DNA from 3 places in the Paenibacillus sp. FSL H7-0737 genome. Region 2 is predicted to be linked to each of the others. Evidence: riboswitches for the same ligand, from Rfam matches in the RefSeq annotation. Region 2 holds a riboswitch; each other region holds the start of a gene.
The links. A riboswitch is a leader RNA that binds a small molecule or an ion and turns the genes downstream of it on or off. The one in region 2 is predicted to bind cyclic di-GMP.
Positions count from the first base shown of each region.

Region 1: it holds a riboswitch for cyclic di-GMP, as region 2 does, so the genes downstream of both, H70737_RS10100 (DUF6612 family protein) here and H70737_RS20730 (thiamine pyrophosphate-binding protein) in region 2, are expected to answer to the same signal.
Region 3: it holds a riboswitch for cyclic di-GMP, as region 2 does, so the genes downstream of both, H70737_RS03195 (transglutaminase-like domain-containing protein) here and H70737_RS20730 (thiamine pyrophosphate-binding protein) in region 2, are expected to answer to the same signal.

Region 1 covers NZ_CP009279.1:2,386,690-2,389,957, reverse strand. Annotated here, with positions in the region: gene H70737_RS10105 (serine hydrolase domain-containing protein) at 1-164, opposite strand, end outside; gene H70737_RS10100 (DUF6612 family protein) at 464-1,312, opposite strand; cyclic di-GMP riboswitch class I at 1,430-1,521, opposite strand; gene H70737_RS10095 (Cof-type HAD-IIB family hydrolase) at 1,731-2,531, opposite strand; gene H70737_RS10090 (pseudouridine synthase) at 2,805-3,268, opposite strand, start outside.
Region 2 covers NZ_CP009279.1:4,715,567-4,718,834, forward strand. Annotated here, with positions in the region: gene H70737_RS20725 (methyl-accepting chemotaxis protein) at 1-1,198, shown strand, start outside; cyclic di-GMP riboswitch class I at 1,389-1,484, shown strand; gene H70737_RS20730 (thiamine pyrophosphate-binding protein) at 1,603-3,246, shown strand; gene H70737_RS20735 (carboxymuconolactone decarboxylase family protein) at 3,257-3,268, shown strand, end outside.
Region 3 covers NZ_CP009279.1:710,709-713,976, reverse strand. Annotated here, with positions in the region: gene H70737_RS03195 (transglutaminase-like domain-containing protein) at 354-1,163, opposite strand; cyclic di-GMP riboswitch class I at 1,177-1,257, opposite strand; cyclic di-GMP riboswitch class I at 1,366-1,446, opposite strand; gene H70737_RS03190 (class D sortase) at 1,571-2,221, opposite strand; gene H70737_RS03185 (GtrA family protein) at 2,256-2,660, opposite strand; gene H70737_RS03180 (glycosyltransferase family 2 protein) at 2,650-3,268, opposite strand, start outside.

The sequences.
Region 1 (3,268 bases), 2.3 Mb from region 2:
CCCGCTCCATTAGCAAATATTTTTCCATAACGACTAAGAGAATAAATATAGCCATCGGCTACTTTCTTATTACAGAGATCCTCATAAAAATGATTAAGTGCCTCTAATCGGTCCTCCCTGTAATTCACTTCGTTCAGCTTGCTAAGCTCTGTGGATGATAACATTATTCGCACTCCCCCTATCAATCATTAAAAAGAATAGCAATTCTCAAAAATGTAAATTTAACCTAACTTATAATACCTTTTCAATATAATAGTTACAACATGATATTTCATACACTATTAAATTAATTCAGATTATTAATCACATAAATAGCATGTACTAAAATCCTAATAATTGGTAGGTCAATTTTATATTTATTTATTTTTTACATATCTCACTTCCTGTTGGCTACTGTCATGAATGGAGCAAAAAGCGCTGTTCTACTGAACAGCGCTTTTTACTCCATATGAAAACGACCTTATTATTCTAGTTCGGCGGGCTTTACAATGGTTGTACCTTTGTTATTCTTGGAATACTTAGCTTCGATTTTCGTGTTGTATGTATCCTTTTCTCCATCACTTATCAGCACATAACTCAGATCGACTGTCAGTTTTTCCGTCTGCCAGGTCTTAGTATTGACGAATAATTTCCACGTTACGCTTTTGGGTTGAACTGTCTCACCATCCCAGAGGTTCTCCTGGTCATAGAGCTTGATTATTCCCTTAGCTGCTGTCGGATCGGTTACCGTGAATTGCAGGACTGTCTGAGCACCAGCAGTGCTGACTTTCATAGATTTTTTATAATTTTTTACCGAATCAAGCATGGAAACAGGATCGTATTGACCTTTGGAGTAAAAAGAATCCCACTCCATCTTCTCCAGTCCAATCCAATACTGTGCATCAGGATCGATTGGCTCACCGTCATCGTCGTAACCTTCATCTTCAGATTCATCGATCAGTTCACTTCCGTCTACAAGATAGTAAAACTCCTTGTCATTGGCATATAGACTGTACGATGTTTCTAAAAGACTACTATCAACGGTGCCGGCTGCAGCAAAATTCGGCAGTCGATTAATATCCAGCTTCAGTGTGTTAGTGTTGCTGATACGTACCCCACCGCTCTGAATATCCTGTTTTTTGATCACATCTAAGTGAAAATTCTTTATTGCTTTAGAGGCTGCCGTTACTTTGCTAATCATTTGATCCGCGGTTACTGCTGTTGTGGTAGCGGCAGACACGACTTCAGGATTAGACATCCATCCGATCGTTCCGGACAGCAATAAAGCACCTACTGCCAAACTAGTGCCTATTGTTTTGAAAAAACTGTTCATGAACTTCCCCTTTCGGCCCCTTGCGATAATGTAACGCCGTATAGGTCGAAATAATAAAAGAGCTCAAAATTGACTACATATTCTTAGAGCTATCCTTTATGCTTCATAAGACATCCCTATGGCGGCCTGGCGATCATTTCCTTCTGTAGAAAGGCTTTAGACCCATGGCTTTGTGTCATCATCTTTCGATGATTTTACCTTTAACGCGGACATTCAATTAGTTTTAATTAGCTTACGGACGCATGACCCACCGCTAATTTTATCATGGTTATAATTACCTGTAAACGACTTATCTTCCATTTCTATTTACCTGTCGATTTACTCGTATCCTTATGTCAACGTAAAAAAAAAAGCATAAAACAGGACTCCAGTCCGCTTTATGCTTTGCATCTAAAATTATTTTACAGGATCAAAAAGATTAGGATAAACAATATTTAACCAGCGCATCACGCACACCATGCTCATTGTTCGAACCCGTAACAGCATTCGCTGCCGCTTTTACCTCTACAGGAGAATTATCCATCGCCACGCCCATCCCCGCATAGGTAAGCATAGAAATATCATTAAAATAATTACCGATTGAGAGGACTTCTTCTTGCGGAATTCCCAGCTTCACAGCGAGATTTCTTAATGCGTTTCCCTTAGAAGATTCGGGATGCATCAAATCAACGAAAAATTCACCACTCCGCAAAATATTGTACTCAGGAGCCCAAGTACGCCATTCACGTTCAGCTTCGTCAAGGATTTCTGGCTGTGTAAATACAGTAAACTTAACAACCGGTTCACGGAAATCTTCCCATGCGGGCAGCGTCGCTGGCACAATACGGAAGTGCTCATACATATAATTAGCTTCTTTAGTCAGATTCTCTACATTATCAACATACATATCAAAAGCAGTATTCACATCATAATGAATATTGTGCTTACGGCAATAGTCAATATAGGGGTCAAGACCACGTGCATCCATACCATATTGGTGCAGCACTTCTCGATCTTCCACTCGTACCGTCGCTGCTCCATTGTGACCAAGCACGTAACCAGTCAGCCCCATTTCCTCCATGAAAGGAATCGAGTTCTGTGGACTGCGTCCCGTACACAATACGATTTGACCGCCAAGACGTGTAACCTCAGCAATAGCTTCCTTATTCTCAGAGCTTAAGTGGTGATCATCATTTAATAGCGTACCGTCCACATCTAGTGCAATCAGTTTGTATCTCATACTCCACCATCCTTGTCTTTCTTTTTCTATATATAATTGAACTTGAGGCTTTTTGTGTTAAGTGTCAGTCGCAACTATGGTGAATGTTTGGACTTCCAGCCGCTGTTGTTTCCAGATTTCTTAATTTATACCGTTTAAAAGCGGATGAAATCCGGAAACAAAGGCGGTCGCTATCGCTCTTACAGTTCCAAAATTCCCCTCCGTCTCTCCCTTCTCTTATCCCAAGTTTCCAAATTCAATATATATATATCAATTTATATATCATTTTCTCTACTATCCTTCTGACCCATCTGCGCCTAAGAGTGCCAGTTCCTCTAACGTCAGTTCCCGACAAGCTCCAAGCGGCAGACTATCATCCAGCTTCAATTCTCCCATAGATACGCGTTTCAGAAAAGTGACTTTTTTGCCTACCGCCTGAAACATACGCTTCACCTGATGAAATTTCCCCTCAGTGATGATAAGTGAAATATGGGAAATCACTTTGCTGCCGCGCTCTCTTCCAAGAATGGTTAAGTGTGCAGGTAAAGTAAAGTAGCCATCTTCCAGCTCCACCCCTGCTGCAAAAGCCGCGACATCATCCGCGTCTACATCGCCCTCGATGGTTGCCTCGTACGTTTTCGGGACATGCTTACGTGGCGACAGCAATTCATGGGCAAGCTTCCCATCATTAGTGATCAGCAGCAGTCCCACAGTATCCTTATCTAGCCTTCCTACAGGAAACGGTTCAAACTGTGCAT
Region 2 (3,268 bases):
CCTCGTTGCCGCACTATTTGCCATTCCTGTTTTAGTTACTTTTATGATCTTAGGCAACATTATTTTGGGTATTGTTCTAATCGTTGTTCTTGCTGCTCTAACTTTCCCAGTGGCCCGCTTTATCGAGAGAACGCTTACATCTTCTTTTGATGACATCGCGAATGTATCTCATAGTATTTCAAAAGGGGATTTTACTAGTAGAGCCGACGAGAACGGGTCTATGGGGGACGTAAGTCGTTCCTTTAATACTATGATTGACAAGCTCAAGAAGATTTTGACAGAAGCATCACAAATCACTCGTCAAGTTATGGATGCAAGCCGTGGAATCGAAGATAAGAATCAGAATTTGAAAATTGTCATGGCACAGGTAGCCTCTTCGTCTAACGAGCTAGCTCTTGGTGCAAATGAAATATCTACGGATATCGCTGAAATGACAGAATCCATTAAAGATATTGAGAATAAAGTATCCAATTATACGAACTCAACGAAAGAAATGAACAGACGTTCAATACATACATTAGAACTAGTTGAACAAGGACGGCAGTCCGTTGATACTCAAGCTGAAGGCATGCGCAAAAACATCCAGGCTACTCAAAAAGTAGCTGATACAATCGAAGCCCTGTCTCATAATGCTCGCGGAATTACGATGATTACAAAAACCATCACAGAGATCGCTGAGCAGACCAACCTCTTATCGCTGAATGCCTCCATCGAAGCAGCACGCGCCGGAGAGCATGGTCGAGGTTTTGCTGTAGTCGCACAGGAGGTTCGTAAACTTGCCGAGGAATCAACAGCTTCAACGAAGGAAGTCTTTGGCTTAGTTCGGAGCATCGAAACTGATATCAAACAAGCGATTGACAATATCGCTATCAACGAAGAAGTCGTACAGGTACAGAATGAGATGATCACTCAATCTGCTCATATCTTTGCTCAAATTGTGCAAAGTGTGCAGTATATTACCGAGCAAATCTCTTCCTTCTCTGCTGAAAGTGATCTGATGTTGGAAAGTGCCTTGAAAATTTCAAGTGCAATAGAGAATATCTCTGCAATCACACAGCAAACCGCTGCCGGCACCGAGGAAGTATCCGCGGCTATGAATGAACAAATTAATGCCCTGCAGTCCGTCGCTGAAGAAACTGAGAAAATGACACAGGCTGTGTTTAATCTACAGAAGACTATCCATATTTTCAAGTTTTAAGTCACTTGCAAATCATATAAACAAGTCCAAAAACTCCTCCTAAGTTTTGACTTAGGGGGAGTTTTTTTATATCTATTATTTCATAGGTTGGACAAGACTTTCGTCAAAATTCGAGTTAATTTGCGAAAATATATTGACAAAGGTACTCTAGGAATATATTGTAAAGGAAAATTCTTCTTATAAATTTTAAAATTAATATTGGCAAAATCTTCGAAAGAGGATGACGCAAAACCATGGATCTACAGCCTCATTATTAATCAGAGGCCATGACTGCCAGGTTGCAGAAAACCAAGACGACTGAACAATTGTTCAGTCTCTATGGCGATTTATGCCACCAACCTGTGCCCTAATTCAGAGCACAGGTTTTCTAATGTTTGATTTTAAAATAACAATCAACTTGTGAGGTGTATTTTTTGAAGACAGTCGCAGATTACATGTCGGAAGCACTACGGAACCTAGGAGTTACCCATTCCTTTGGTATTATTGGGAAATCCATTTGTCCTATTGTTCTTAAAATGGTAGATTACGGTATTGAATTTATTCCTGGGAGACATGAGTCCAGTTCCGGCTTCGAAGCAGCCGGGTATGCGCTTAAAACTGGAAAACTAGGTGTAGCTTTTGGTACTTCAGGTCCTGGTGGAACAAACCTATTAACTGCAGCAGCACATGCTAAGGCTAACAACCTACCTGTCCTATTTATTACTGGCCATCAATCTATTAAAGAGCTTGGAATTCCCCAATGTCAGGACTCTACTTCTTTTCTAGCTGATTTAGCTGATATGTTTAGACCTGCCACCTTATATAGCAAGCTTATTGAACGTGGAGATCACTTTAACACAATCTTTAATCATGCCATATCCATTGCTTTGAGCGGTAATCGTGGTCCAGTTCACCTTTGTATTCCCTTTGATGTACAAACGGAATTGCTAGAGGAATGTAATATTGTAATCCCTGAACGCGAATCACTGGTTAGCCATGCTAATATCGACCGTGTACTTGATGCTATAAATAACTCTAAGAATCCAATAATTATCGCGGGTAAAGGCGTTAACCGCTCAGGAGCACATAGTGAGCTAATTCAATTAGCGGAAACATTTAATATTCCTGTAGTTACATCTCCAGGTGGTAAAGGGGCTATAGCTTGGGATCATCCACTCTATCACGGTCCAATTGGAGTAGGCGGTTGTACCCATGGGGATGACTTGCTGAATCAAAGTGATCTATTTATCGTTCTCGGGTCACGTTTAAGTGATATGACTATTTGTAATCTTAAAAGGGAAAATCATCCTGCAACATTAATTCAGTTTGATAGCGATCCGACTTTTGTCGGAAAAATATTGTTCTCTAAAACGATTCCAGTGACTGGAGATCTACGGGACAATCTAGTTTACTATCTCAATAATATTGACACGAACAACATCACAAAACGCGAAGCACCGACAAATTCCGATTATACCGAAGAGCCTCCGATTTTACCAAACCTTTCACTTGCATCGGTCTTGAGTACGATGAGTGATTTGATTCCTTATAACAGCACAGTCTTTGTTGATGATGGAAGTCACGGTTTCCATGCTGCGAAATGGTACAAGGTTAAGAAACCGGGCAGTTTTGTTTTCGATGCTTACTTTGCTTGTATGGGTAATTCCATCGGAATGGCGATTGGTGCAAAGGTTGCTGCTCCAGAAGAAACGATCTTCTGCATTACAGGAGATGGCTGCTTTATGATGCTAGGCGCAGAGATTAACGCTGCTGTCTGCAAGGATATTCCTGTCATATTCATTGTTGTGAATAATAAACAGCTAGATATGGCTCTAAAAGGTATGGAAAAAACTACAGGACGTATTGACGGAACTATCTACGAAGTCCCTATGGATGCTGTGAAATTCGCAGAATCACTAGGCGCTAAGGGTTACAAATGTGAGACAGCGGAGGAGTTCGAAACAGCCATCAAGGACGCTGTTGCCATCAACCGTGTTGCCGTCATTGAACTGCTAACAGACCGTGATGAGGTCCCTCCGACTGCTCACCGTACTTTGAACCTAAATTAGGAGGTCACTTATGAAAGACAAT
Region 3 (3,268 bases), 2.8 Mb from region 2:
TGCTCATTTTGAAACATCTGACGAGAAAATTAATTCTCTAATTTTGGATTTCACTTTCGTGATTTCCTACTCACTCGTTGTTCAGTTTTCAAAGATCAAGTTCTCGTTGGCGCCGTTTAATGTCTCAGCAGCAACTCTTATAATATATCATGTTGTTCTCAGTAATGCAAGCTTTATTTTTCGAAAGCCGTTTATATAACTCTCTCAAATATTGCCTGTACGCTGTCTAACAACGCTTAACTATAATAACCTATCTATTCATAGAAAAGCAACCCCTAATAGAAAAATAAACAACTAGCTTAATAATTAAGCTGGTTGTTTATTTAATAGAGTTATGAATCTAGCGATGCAAATTAATAGTATTTTGCTGCAGTATACTTACTTGAAGCCTTAATAAAATCCGTATTCTTCTTACTCTTCGCTGACGATGCATCTACCGTTGTATCAATAGTAACCCATTTCCCATCCATCAACACTTCATTCCATGCATGGTATTGCGTAACGTAGCTAGTATTCCCCATCACCAATTTAGCAGGCACATCTACACTACGCAGCATTGCGGCAAAAAGAGAAGCATAGTCATAGCAGATTCCTTTTTTAGTATTCAAAGTGTTGTTAATGTTCGGAATGTAATCTGTTGTTACGTTATTAGCAAGAGAATAATCGTATTGTACATTAGCAACTACATAGTTATAGATTGCCTTAACTTTCTCTTCATCTGTTGTTTTGCCTTTTGTAAGCTCTTTGGCCTTAAGGATCGCTTTATCAGAAGAACTCCATTTCACATTCTGTACGGAGCCCAAATATACGGAATTCGAGTCACTCATGGTTACGTCTACTACTTCGGAATATAACGCTTTGTATTTATTGCCGGTTGTGTTCTCAAGAACAGAAACCTTATAAGTACCATTACCTTGTTGTAAAGGGAAGTCCTCAGCTTGTCCAGAAGCATATAAGTTATATGTATAGCTGCTGTTGTCTTTAGTGATCATGAGTTTGATTCTTTTATCTTTCGGAATATCATAGTTAATTCCAATAACACCTTGAGCCACTTTCGATGTAATCAACCAGCTTGCATCTACACTTGCGGCTTGAGCTGTGCTTACCGGAACCGCAGTAATCAGTACGAACAGCGCCACCATCATAAAATAAACCTTTTTCACGGATAAAACCCCTTTCGGTAGCTGGCTGCCATCCTTTCGGGAAGGCCCTTTAGCTTTGCGTCCCTACCTTTCGATAGGTTTGCCGTTATCGTATAAGCTCTATCTGTTCTAATTTCACTAGACAAATTAACAGAATCAGTCCAAGTAGAAATATGAATCTAAGATTCTTATATATTTTATAAAAACAAAAAAAGCCTCTTCATTCGGTAACTGGCTGCCATCCTTACGGGAAGGCCCTTTAGCTTTGCGTCCCTACCTTTCGATAGGTTTGCCGTTTATCGTGTTTAGCTTTTATAGTCTTATACTACCATATTTATCCTCGTAAACAAGAACAAAATTGCTAGATTTACTATTATTTTATAGTTATTTCTCTGTATTTGAATTCTCTTGTTATTTCTCGTCAACGATTAGGAAAGTTTGGCATGAACAATCAAACGATGTGTAGGATCTACTAGTGGGTCACACGTAATTAGAGTAAGAATTTTATCTTTGTTATTCCCGTCTAGAACAGACACATCACTAGGAAGTACAACAGAAATATCATAAACCTCGTAATTATAAGTCTGATCGCTAGTCTTTACCGTAATCGTATCCCCAATCACAACCTCATTCAATCTGTTAAACAATCTGCCCGTAGTTCTAGCTCTATGTGCAGCTATTGCGGCGTTCCCTATTTCTCCTATTGGAGTTGTTTCTTTCATATGGGCCGCGGCATGCTTCATATTCGCTTTAGTAGCCCCTTCTAATACAGGCAGCTTCAGATCGATCTTATCAATCTCAATTAATGCGATAACTTTGCCACCCACTTCAATTTCCGGTTCCGGCTTTTCTGTTTCTTGCGGCTGTGCTTGTGCATCTAAAGCTGATTCCTCCGCTAGTAGCTGAGTGACCTCGGCATATCTGCTCTTCAGATCAGGTGGTGGAGTACTTTCACTGGTGCTCAGTTCAGCCGATTCTAATAGCTTATCCTGCTGCCAGTCGTTATACCATTCGTTAGCTTTTGGATAGAGCATGATAAGGATCCCCGCCAGTATGAGCACATACGAGAATTTACGCATGATTTTCACCTCCGTAGATTGGTTCTACTGAACTTTAGAATACCCATTTACGACTTCCGAAGAAGTTAATAATCACCGTCACAAACGTTACTAATACCTTAGAGATCAACACTTGAATGCCTAGTTTGTCAGTCAACAGATGCATTAGCAACAGCGATATTCCGAGTACTACCAGATTCAGTACGATAAACTTCAGCAACTGCGTCTTATCAAAACCCTCTTTATTGCCACGGTCACGATCCTTGAAGGTTACTTTTTTATTCAAAATAAAGCTGTTCGCTGTCCCAGCACTATAAGAAATCACCTGTGCCAACGCATATACCATCCCAAGTGAGTTCAGTAATGTAAAGATTACGAAATCAATGAGGGTATTTACCAGACCTACAGCATTAAATTTGAGAAACTGTATGAAAGCAGTCCGAAAGTTCTTATCTGACATCTTTGTAATCCTTCCGGCGATCCACTTCTTCTTCGTTACGATATCCTATGGTCTCACTGACAATATACAACGGTCTATCCTTAGACTCGTCATAAATCCGTCCAATATACTCACCGATTACACCTAACAGCATCAGAACGATACCGTTAAAGAGCAAATTGACCCCTACAATGGAAGCCCAACCTGGAACCGTCCATGAGGTGAAAAAGATTCTTTGAAACAATACGAAGAATAAATAGAGAAAGCTCGAGAAGGAAAGAAAGAATCCGACATACGTAGCAATCTTAAGTGGCTTATGCGAAAAGGAAGTGATCCCATCCAGCGCAAAACGAATCATTTTCTTAAGAGGATACTTAGTTTCTCCTGCAAATCGTTCTTCTCGCTCATATTCCACCATCGTCTGCTTGAAGCCGACCCAGCTCACTAAACCTCTGACATACCGGTTTTTTTCCTTGAGACCTCGCAAGACATCACATACCTTACGATCAATAAGACGAAAATCACCTGTGTCCGTGGGAATGTCTACACTTGTCATGCTGCTGAGCAATCGATAAAAGATCTTGGCCGTTACCTTTTTGAACATCGTTTCTCCACGGCGCTTCAGCCGC